3 regions of the Sphingobacterium sp. Ag1 genome follow, and region 2 is predicted to be linked to each of the others. Evidence: riboswitches for the same ligand, from Rfam matches in the RefSeq annotation. Region 2 holds a riboswitch; each other region holds the start of a gene.
What was found. A riboswitch is a leader RNA that binds a small molecule or an ion and turns the genes downstream of it on or off. The one in region 2 is predicted to bind thiamine pyrophosphate.

Region 1 (3,285 bases), on a different contig from region 2:
GTTTATCTCCCGGTCTCATTTCTTCATAGTAACCATAACCTCTTGTATAGTGTAAGGCTGTATTGAGCGTCAATTTGTCGTTCAGTATATTGGTATAATGAAGTTGATGATGTTTCTGCGTATAATTATCTGTTTGATTTTTATACGTGTATAGGTTATAATTCCGGCCAGCGTTCATGAAACGATCCTTCTCGGCACCGGAAATTTCGAGTGCATTATCAGCATAATCATCCATGCGCGACCGATCTCCTGTAATCAATGGTTCAGGAACGCCATTCCAGGCTTGATAGGTCTTTTCTTTTCCCCAGAATACAATTCCTTTTAAAATATGTTTTTTGCCATAATAGCCTCCGTCCACATAGAAAGATTGTAAGTCTGAACTACCTCTTTCGATGTAACCATCGCTACTTATTCGAGATAATCTGGCATTGAAGGCAAATTTGTCGTCAATTAGTCCGGTACCAACTTTGACCGTATTTTTCCAAGTATTATAAGAGCCAAATGAATTGTTGAGTTCTGCGTAAGGGGTTTCTACTAGAGTATTGGACTGAATATTCAATGAGGCTCCAAATGATCCGGCACCATTCGTCGAGGTCCCAATACCACGCTGAACTTGGATGCTCTCGGTAGAAGAGGCAAAGTCGGGAAGGTTTACAAAAAAGGAACCCATGCTCTCCGCATCATTTAGGGGGATTCCATTGAGTGTTACGTTGATTCGTTGATTGTCGGATCCCCTGATCGTCATTCCTGTATAACCTATGCCCGCACCGGCATCGGAATTCACCTGCACGGATGGGGTCTGATTTAGAAGAAATGGGATATCCTGGCCGAGGTTGTTACGTGTTATTTCTTCTTTGGAGATATTTTTAAAGGTTGTTGGGGCATTCCTTTTGGCACGGGTAGATTGAACAAGCACTTCTTCCATTTGAATGGTATTCGGTTCTAATGCTACGGTGAGCTCCAAATTGTCTTTAACATCCACATTTCGGCTCCATGTTTTATATCCAAGAGAAGATACCTGAATCTGGTGTTTACCTGTATTGATACGGTATAGTTTGATCAGTCCATTTGTGTCCGATTGGCCAGCGAAGGATGCTTGTCCATCTATGGATATGGAAACATACTGCAAAGGGGTCTGATTGGTATTGTCTACAGCTTTAATTGTCAGATTTTGTTGCGCAATGGCAATTTGGCTTGAAATAGTAGCTAAGGAGCTACAAATCAAAAATTTGATCATGGTAATGTATTTTGTTTGAGTTAAACAAATCATAGCAAGGGGTTACTATGACCGCACTATTTAACTAACCTCTCCCTACGCCAGCATTATCTGGATCAGGTGTACAGAATTTAATCTGTTGGGTATAATCTCAGCCTTTATTTGTGTTCCTGACAAAACAAGGCACCCCTATTCGATGCTGCGAATATATAAATTTAAAATTGAAATGAAGTATAAAGAAGTAATTTATGACAAATACAAAAGAGGGTATTTATGCTATTATTTCTTTTTGGTTAAAATTTTGTGCAAATTGTTGTTTTTGGTATTTATTGTTCTTTTTAGGTACCTTGGCATGAATTTTTCTACTAGGGTATGTATTCATACAGGTCAAAAATTTTTAGTTACTAAATTGATAGTGAGGAGATAAAATGTTAAAGTATTTAAGCGCTAATTATATTCTGCCGATTACTTCAATGCCAATAAAAGATGGCATTGTTTCGGTGGATGAGGAGGGGGTAATTCAAGGTATCTATGACCCAACTTCATTTACACCTTCAGATAAAGCGAAGGTTGAGAAATATGAAGGAGTGATAATTCCAGGTTTTATCAATGCACATTGCCACATTGAATTGTCGCATATGAAAGGTATTGTTCCTAAAGGTACAGGGCTTCCGAGCTTTCTCAGTAAGGTGATGACAACGCGGTCGGCGTCGATGAAAAAAATAGACGAGGCTATGGCAAAAGCCGATCGAGAGATGTACGAAAATGGTATTGTCGCAGTCGGAGATCATGCCAACACCGATAATTCCTCAAAATTGAAAGAAGATTCACAGCTCCTATATCACACCTTTGTGGAGGTACTCGGAATTGAACCTGAAGAAGCGGACTTTAAGTTAAAGGAGGCTAAATCGTTGACGCAGGAGTTTAGGAATGGGCATGTATCCATTACGCCGCACGCGCCCTATTCTTGTTCGAAGGTCCTTTTCAAAAAATTCAAGAAGATGGTTCCGGAAACAAATATTATCAGTATTCACAATCAAGAAAGTGAAGAGGAGAATAAATTGTTCCGTTATAAAATGGGAGAGTTCTTGGACTTTTATAAAAGTATAGGGAAAAACGCCGATGCGATTAAGGCACAGGCAAGAAACTCGATTCAGTCTTATCTTCCTTATTTACCTTACCCCAATAAATTATTGTTGGTTCATAATACCTATACCTCGCTGAAAGATCTGGATTTTGTAGAGCGCATGGATCGTGATGTGATGTGGTGTCTTTGTCCAAAGGCCAATCTTTATATTGAAGGAACATTACCAAAGGTTCAGAATTTTATGAATGCCGGACAGCGTTTAGTAATCGGAACGGACAGTTTAGCTTCAAACGACACATTGTCTATTTTGGAGGAGCTAAAGGTATTGCATGCGCACTTTGAAGATCTCGATTTCTTGCAGACCATTCAATGGGCTACAATCAATGGCGCTATCGCGTTGAACATTGAGGATGAATTTGGGTCACTCGAAGTGGGTAAAAAACCAGGGATTGTGTTGTTGCAAGGGATGGAACACATGCGCCTAAATGAAGATGTTAAGGTAAAACGTTTAGCGTAGTATTTAATTCCCTAAAACTTCTGTACTTTTGCTCTTATTGAATCGTCCATGGCTGTAATAACGAAACTATAGTCATGGTAAGTTCCATCTGACCGATGGAAGAAAAAATAAGTTACAGATGAAACATTTGAATATTTCAATAAGAGGTAAAGTACAAGGAGTCTTTTTTAGATTGACAACCAAGGCGGTTGCGGATCAGGTCGGTGTTAGGGGCTTTGTTGTCAATTTAAAAGATGGTTCTGTTTATATCGAGGGCGAGGGCGATGATTTTGCACTGGATTCATTGTTGGAGTTCTGCCAAGAAGGGCCCGAGGGAGCAATTGTTGAAAGTGTTGAGGTAAAGGAAGGCGAAATGAAGGGCTTTTCCAATTTTGAAGTAGTTAAAAGAGTTCAATCTTAAGTCTTTTCGCCTTGTCAGTACTCAAAAAATTCGCTGGACAGACCATGATTTATGGTCTGAGTACG
Region 2 (3,285 bases):
AATCCTTCGTCACAATATAATGCCCAACATTTCTTTGACTCCATTGCACAAGTGCAATTTATTCCATCCAGGCAATATGCAGCGGCTATTATCGCCAATACAGCTCTCCCTCTTTACTACAGTCAGCGTAAAAATCAATGTGACGGCACGTACGTCATGCAGCAGTTTTCCGATGAAAATGAGGTGGAAACTGGAGCAATTGTGACGACTGTATATGAAGAAGGCAAAGAGCTCACATCCAACAATCTTTCCGGCGGAAATAATTATTTCAGCAAAAGATGCTATAATCAATTCGGACTTATCGACTCCATACAGTACCTTCAAAACAGCAAATGGAGCAACAGCACCATTTACCGTTATCTCCCAAACGCCATTGTTTCCTACGATCCAACATTACAAACAGCGACAATAGACCACTTGAACAGCAAACTCCAGGTTGTAAAAAGTGAATCCATTCATTTTTTATACCAGCGGATAGATTGGACCATTTACAGTTATGACAAACAGAATCGCATTAACGAAGAGGTGTCGGGCAGAAATGATCAAAGGGAAAGTCGGGTCCGTTATGCGTATAGCGATCCGAAAACAAGTGATTATATACTACGCCAAACCTTCGACCAAAATGACCAACTCACAGCGGAAATCAAGCGATCCTACCGGGCCAACGAAACAGTTGATGAATTCTACTTCAAGGGAGTATTGCAACAAAAATCAATTGTAAAAGATTTGGGAAACTGTACGTATGAAAACTGGAACTATAACGGGCATGGGAAGCTCACGGGCAAATACGTACAAACAAGAAAACCGCAATAGACATAGACCGAAAAGACAGTATACACCCGATGGAACAAAAGTTCTACCTCCTTATACAGTAAAAACGCAGGACAAAATCAAAAAAAGCGGCAAAAGATAGATTTCTGCATTAATTTTGATAGCGATAAATAAACATCGTATTGAAAAAAAGAAAACTGATCAGTCAACAGCACCCCATACTCTATTTTTTTGCAGTATGGGTAAGAAGAATGCAGCGAAAAGCCGTCTGGCTATTTGACGACAAAAAATACAGCACAGTTAAATCAGCTGAAAAACTTCCCTTTCGTATTAAAAAGCATCAGTCTGTATTATTAAAAAAGCTGGGCGAAAATAATATGCAATTGCAGATCAACAAAGTGACCAACCTAAAAATTGCAGCAGCACAGATCAATAGCATTCTGATCAGACCGAAGGAAACCTTTTCATTTTGTAAACTCGTGGGGCTTCCCACCGTAAAGAAAGGGTATCTGCCCGGCATGGAGTTATCCTTCGGTGAAGCAAGGGCGGGTATTGGCGGTGGAATCTGTCAAATATCCAATCTCATCCATTGGCTTGTTATCCATAGTCCACTCACCGTCAGCGAACGTTATCATCACTCCTTCGATCCTTTTCCTGACGATGGTCGTGTTTTGCCATTCGGCAGTGGGGCTACCGTATTTTATAACTACCGTGATTATCAATTCACCAACAACACGCCTTACACCTTCCAGATCAACCTCTGGTTTACAGAGAAATGTTTAGAGGGCGAATTGAGGATCGATCAGGAGCTGGATTTTGCATACCATGTCTTTGAAAAAGAACATCACTTTCTCAAAATAGACAATCAGTTCTTTCGTAAAAATGAGATTTGGCGCGAGAAGTTCTTAAAGTTTCAGGGTGGAAAGATTTTAGAAACAGAACTTTTAACCAAAAATTTCGCCCGAGTCACCTACGTCCCTACCCTGTATACTGAAATTAGTGCCGATCAAAATACGACCGATTAATTCAGCGAGCGAAGTGATCGAAAAATGATAAATATGAAAAGTCCACTTTTTTGTTTAAGTTTGGTATGGCTTTGGGGGTATTCTGTATAGAATTGAGATAGTCCCTTTGAACCTGATTCGGTTTATACCGGCGTAGGGAAAAGCAAAAATCCACTGTACAGCATACTCCTTCTGCACAGGCTATCGCTCTTCTTCCCCCCAAGGCCGCACCGTACATCTTAGCACATGTAAAAGAATGGAAGATTCAATTATCAATTTATTAGCGCAGCTGAGGGTTGAAAAACCCCTTGTACACAACATCACAAACTTTGTCGTGATGAACAATACCGCCAACGCACTTTTAGCCCTAGGGGCGTCCCCTGTGATGGTTCACAGTCCTTTAGAAGTACGCGAAGTTGTCGATATTGCGCAAGCTCTTGTCATTAATATCGGCACCTTGAGTGAAGATACAGCCGAAGCTATGCTGGTTGCTACCGAACATGCCAATACCATTGGACGGCCATGGGTACTTGATCCCGTGGGTGCCGGAATATCGGCATTCCGCAATGATTTATTAGCCAATCTACTTGATCTCAAACCAACGGTTATTCGGGGAAATGCATCAGAGATCATGACGCTGTACAATTTCAACCAACCGAACACAAAAGGAGTCGACAGCACGACAGCTAGTAAGGATGCACTCCGATTTGGCCAATTATTGCAAAAACAAACCGGCTCCATTATCTGTATTTCCGGAGAAGTAGACTATATTCTTTCCGAACAATACAGGGTTGAAGTCTTTAATGGCGCCCCTTTAATGACGCAAGTAACAGGACTTGGCTGTAGTGCTACTGCACTTATTGGTGCATTTCTAGGTGTTACAGACCAATATGTTGAAGCAGCTGTTGCCGGCGTGTCCATTTTGAGCTTGGCTGGAGAACTCGCGGCCCAAAAAGCCACTGGCCCGGGTACCCTACAATTGAACCTCTATGATGAGCTCTATCAGCTCAATGCAGAACGTCTAAAATCAAAGCTCAAGATCAAATGTTATGCGCATTAATCCGCTTTTTCCCTACCCTTTATATTTGGTAATTTCTGAGCGGGACTGTTATCCTCAACATTGGCTCAATGTCGCCGAAGAAGCCATCATTGGTGGAGTCGATCTTATTCAATTACGCGAAAAAGCTGACGATCCGGCCACATTTTTGGATAAAGCCATCCGTTTGAAAAAACTGACCGATCATTACGGTATTCCGCTCGTGATCAATGATGCCGTAGCAATCGCTGCAAAAATCGAGGCATGGGGAATACATGTGGGGCAAAATGATGTGCAGCCGCTCGCTATTCGCGAAAAATATGGTGACAAATTAACCATAGGCTGGTCCATAGAAGCTGTTCAACAGCTAGAAAGTCAACAAATGTGCGCTGTCGACCACCTTGGTGTAAGCCCCATTTTTTCAACGAGAACAAAAGTGGATACGGTAACCGAATGGGGAATTTCGGGTTTAAA
Region 3 (3,285 bases), on a different contig from region 2:
AAAATGTTAAAACTATATTATAACACAAAATCTTTCGATAAATAACGGGTTAAAATAGAAAAACATTGTGTGCTGACCTGGTGTTTATCTTGGAGTAGGGGAGTGTTTTTAATAAACAATTTTAGAATTTTACGGTAAGCGATCGCTCACTTAGGATTATTTTAATAAATCAATGGTATTTTTGAATAAGTGGTTCTAAAAAGTACAGTTTTTTGACAAAAGACTTGGACGTTTACCAAAAACTATATTAAATTTGCATCAATCACAAAAACATGAGCAAAAAATCAAATAAAGAAGTTGACGTTGTTCTAATCGGCGCCGGTATTATGAGTGCTACTTTGGGTACTCTAATCAATGAATTAAGCCCAGACATTAATATTGAAATTCTTGAGCGTTTGGATGTTGTGGCTGCTGAAAGTTCTGACGCATGGAATAATGCTGGCACGGGTCACTCTGCTTTATGCGAGTTGAATTATACCCCCGAACAGAAAGATGGTTCTGTCAAGATTGATAAAGCAGTGAAAATTGCCGAGCAATTTGAAGTGTCTAAGCAATTCTGGTCCTATCTTGTTGATAAAGGCATTATTGCACAACCTGAAAATTTTATCCGTAGCATTCCACACATGAGTGCGGTTTTTGGTGAAAAAGACGCTAAATTTCTAAAAACAAGATGGGAAACGTTGACGACCCAAAATTTGTTTAAGGGAATGGAGTATACGGAAGATACAACATTATTGAAATCATGGATTCCATTAATGATGGAAGGACGTGCGGCAGACGAAAAAATCGCTGCAACAAAAATGGATCTCGGTACGGATGTGAACTTTGGTTCATTGACGCGTGATTTGATCGCAAATCTTGAAAATAAAGAAAATATTTCGATTTCCTTAAACCACGAAGTAATTGACATCGATCGTGAAGACGATGGTCGTTGGGAAGTGGAAGTCAAAGATTTAAAGACAGGAAAGAAGAGAGAAATCAAAGCAAAATTTGTATTCATTGGTGCCGGTGGTCACTCCTTGTTATTGTTGGAAAAATCCGGCATACCAGAAGCAAAAGGTTATGGTGGATTCCCGGTGGGAGGCCAATGGCTACGTTGTGTGAATGAAGAGATCATTAATACACACCATGCGAAAGTATATGGTAAAGCTTCTGTCGGTGCGCCGCCAATGTCGGTACCGCACTTGGATACACGTTATATTGATGGCAAGCAAGCCTTATTGTTTGGACCTTATGCAGGCTTCTCAACGAAGTTCTTAAAACAGGGGTCTTACTTCGATTTACCGGCTTCTATCAAATTGTCTAATATCCGTCCGATGTTATCAGCCGGACTTGATAATTTACCTTTGACGAAGTATCTTATTACTGAAGTCATGAAGTCACCTAAAGATAAACTGGAGTCCTTAAAACAATTTATGCCTACAGCTAAATTGGAAGATTGGGTCATTGAAAAAGCAGGGCAACGTGTTCAGGTCATCAAAAAAGATGAAAAGAAAGGTGGAATTTTGGAATTCGGTACAGAGGTAGTGTCTAGTGCCGATGGTTCTATTGCTGCGCTATTAGGAGCGTCTCCTGGGGCTTCCACTTCTGTTGCTATTATGATCAGCCTGTTGAAGAAATGTTTTCCTGAACGTGCCAAATCAGATGAATACCGTAAAAAACTACGTGAGATGATTCCTTCGCATGGGAAATCATTGAACGACGATGCGCAACTTTGTAAAGAAACGCGTACGCGTACGCACAAAGCGTTGAAATTGATTGCTATAGAATAATCAATTCGACCGAAAATATACTTATGGGGTGCTTGGAATGACCGTGGTCATTCTCGGCTGAGATTATACCCAATAGAAGCGATTGTACCTCCTTGTACAATCGCTTTTATATACCTGATCCAGGTAATGCTGGCGTAGGGATTTAATTTCAATCAAAATAGCCGTTTCTCTCCCATAGGTTTATTATGAATGACACGAAATAATAAACAAGGCGATGACTTCTGAAACAATTCTCGAAGCTTTTATAAAACAGATTCAACAGGCCACCATTGCGGAATGGCTAGGGGTATCCTTTGGTGTTTTACAAGTTTGGTTTTCCCGGCAAAATAAATCCATCAATTACATTTTTGGGATTATTGGGATCTTAATTTCTGTATACGTATTATTCCATGCGAAACTATATGCCGAAATATTGCTACATCTCTATTATTTGATCATGAGCATCTATGGCTGGATCTATTGGAAATATAGTCGTGACGTAGCTACGCCCATAACACACTGTGAGCCGAAAGAATGGTGGATAGTCGGGGGAATTTGTGCCGCCGGTTTTCTCTTGTTTTATTTCGGATTGGTACACTTAACAGATTCTGATGTACCGCTTTGGGATTCTGCAGTTTCCTGTACAGCTTGGGCAGGGATGTGGTTATTGGCAAAGCGGAAGATAGAAAACTGGATATTGTTGAATATCAGTAATCTGATGGCAATTCCTTTACTGATCCATAAAGGGCTGTTTCTTTATTCGGGCTTGACGTTATTTTTATTTGTTATGGCATTTAGTGGGTATTTTAATTGGAGGAGAATAATACGTGAAGAAAGATATGCAATTCAATAGCGAAGATATCGCTATACTGAAAGATAATCAGGCAAAAGGAATTCAGCAGAAAACGTTGTCAGATGGACAATTGCAGCTGATTTACCGTCGGAAGTGGTTTAAGATTTGGGTTCCCCGTGCATTAGGTGGATTGGGGTTAAGTGTACCTGAAGGACTCAGTTTATTGGCTGAGCTGGCTTATTGGGATGGGGGATTAGCCTGGACAGTCACGTTATGTTCAGGAGCAAATCTCTTTGTCGGTTTTATTGATCCCCTTATAGGAAATCAAATTTTCGAAACGGATCGGGTTTGTTTCGGGGGTAGTGGACAGGCATCTGGTACTGCTACGCGTGAAGGGGACCACTATCGACTCCGTGGTTTCTGGAGATACGCTACCGGAGCACCGCATTTAACCCACTTCACATTAAATGCCGCAATTCAGGAGGCGGGAAAACCCGTATTGGATGAAAAGGGTGAACCACTGATCAAGTCATTTTTTGTCGATCGGGATCATGTACTGATTCACTATGATTGGGATACATTTGGATTGGAGGCTACGGCTTCGCATTCTTTTTCACTTGAAGACATTCTTGTCGATGGTAGGCAGTCTTTTGAGATTGATGCGGCAAAAAGTGCACGTGGCGAGCCGTTGTACCAATATCCCTTTATGCCTTTTGCAGAATTGACTTTATTGGCAAACTT

Region 1: another riboswitch for thiamine pyrophosphate. It lies ahead of AAW12_RS16830 (TonB-dependent receptor); the one in region 2 lies ahead of thiM (hydroxyethylthiazole kinase).
Region 3: another riboswitch for thiamine pyrophosphate. It lies ahead of pnuC (nicotinamide riboside transporter PnuC); the one in region 2 lies ahead of thiM (hydroxyethylthiazole kinase).

What each region holds. Positions count from the first base shown of each region.
Region 1 is NZ_LBGU01000042.1:181,705-184,989, forward strand. Features, by position in the region: gene AAW12_RS16830 (TonB-dependent receptor) at 1-1,237, opposite strand, end outside; TPP riboswitch at 1,292-1,417, opposite strand; gene AAW12_RS16840 (amidohydrolase family protein) at 1,645-2,820, shown strand; gene AAW12_RS16845 (acylphosphatase) at 2,939-3,220, shown strand; gene AAW12_RS16850 (lipopolysaccharide biosynthesis protein) at 3,265-3,285, shown strand, end outside.
Region 2 is NZ_LBGU01000043.1:773,983-777,267, reverse strand. Features, by position in the region: gene AAW12_RS20545 (hypothetical protein) at 1-813, shown strand, start outside; gene AAW12_RS20540 (VanW family protein) at 954-1,796, shown strand; TPP riboswitch at 1,860-1,952, shown strand; gene thiM (hydroxyethylthiazole kinase) at 2,032-2,835, shown strand; gene thiE (thiamine phosphate synthase) at 2,825-3,285, shown strand, end outside.
Region 3 is NZ_LBGU01000044.1:272,068-275,352, forward strand. Features, by position in the region: gene AAW12_RS21940 (malate:quinone oxidoreductase) at 273-1,772, shown strand; TPP riboswitch at 1,787-1,931, shown strand; gene pnuC (nicotinamide riboside transporter PnuC) at 1,987-2,604, shown strand; gene AAW12_RS21950 (hypothetical protein) at 2,591-3,285, shown strand, end outside.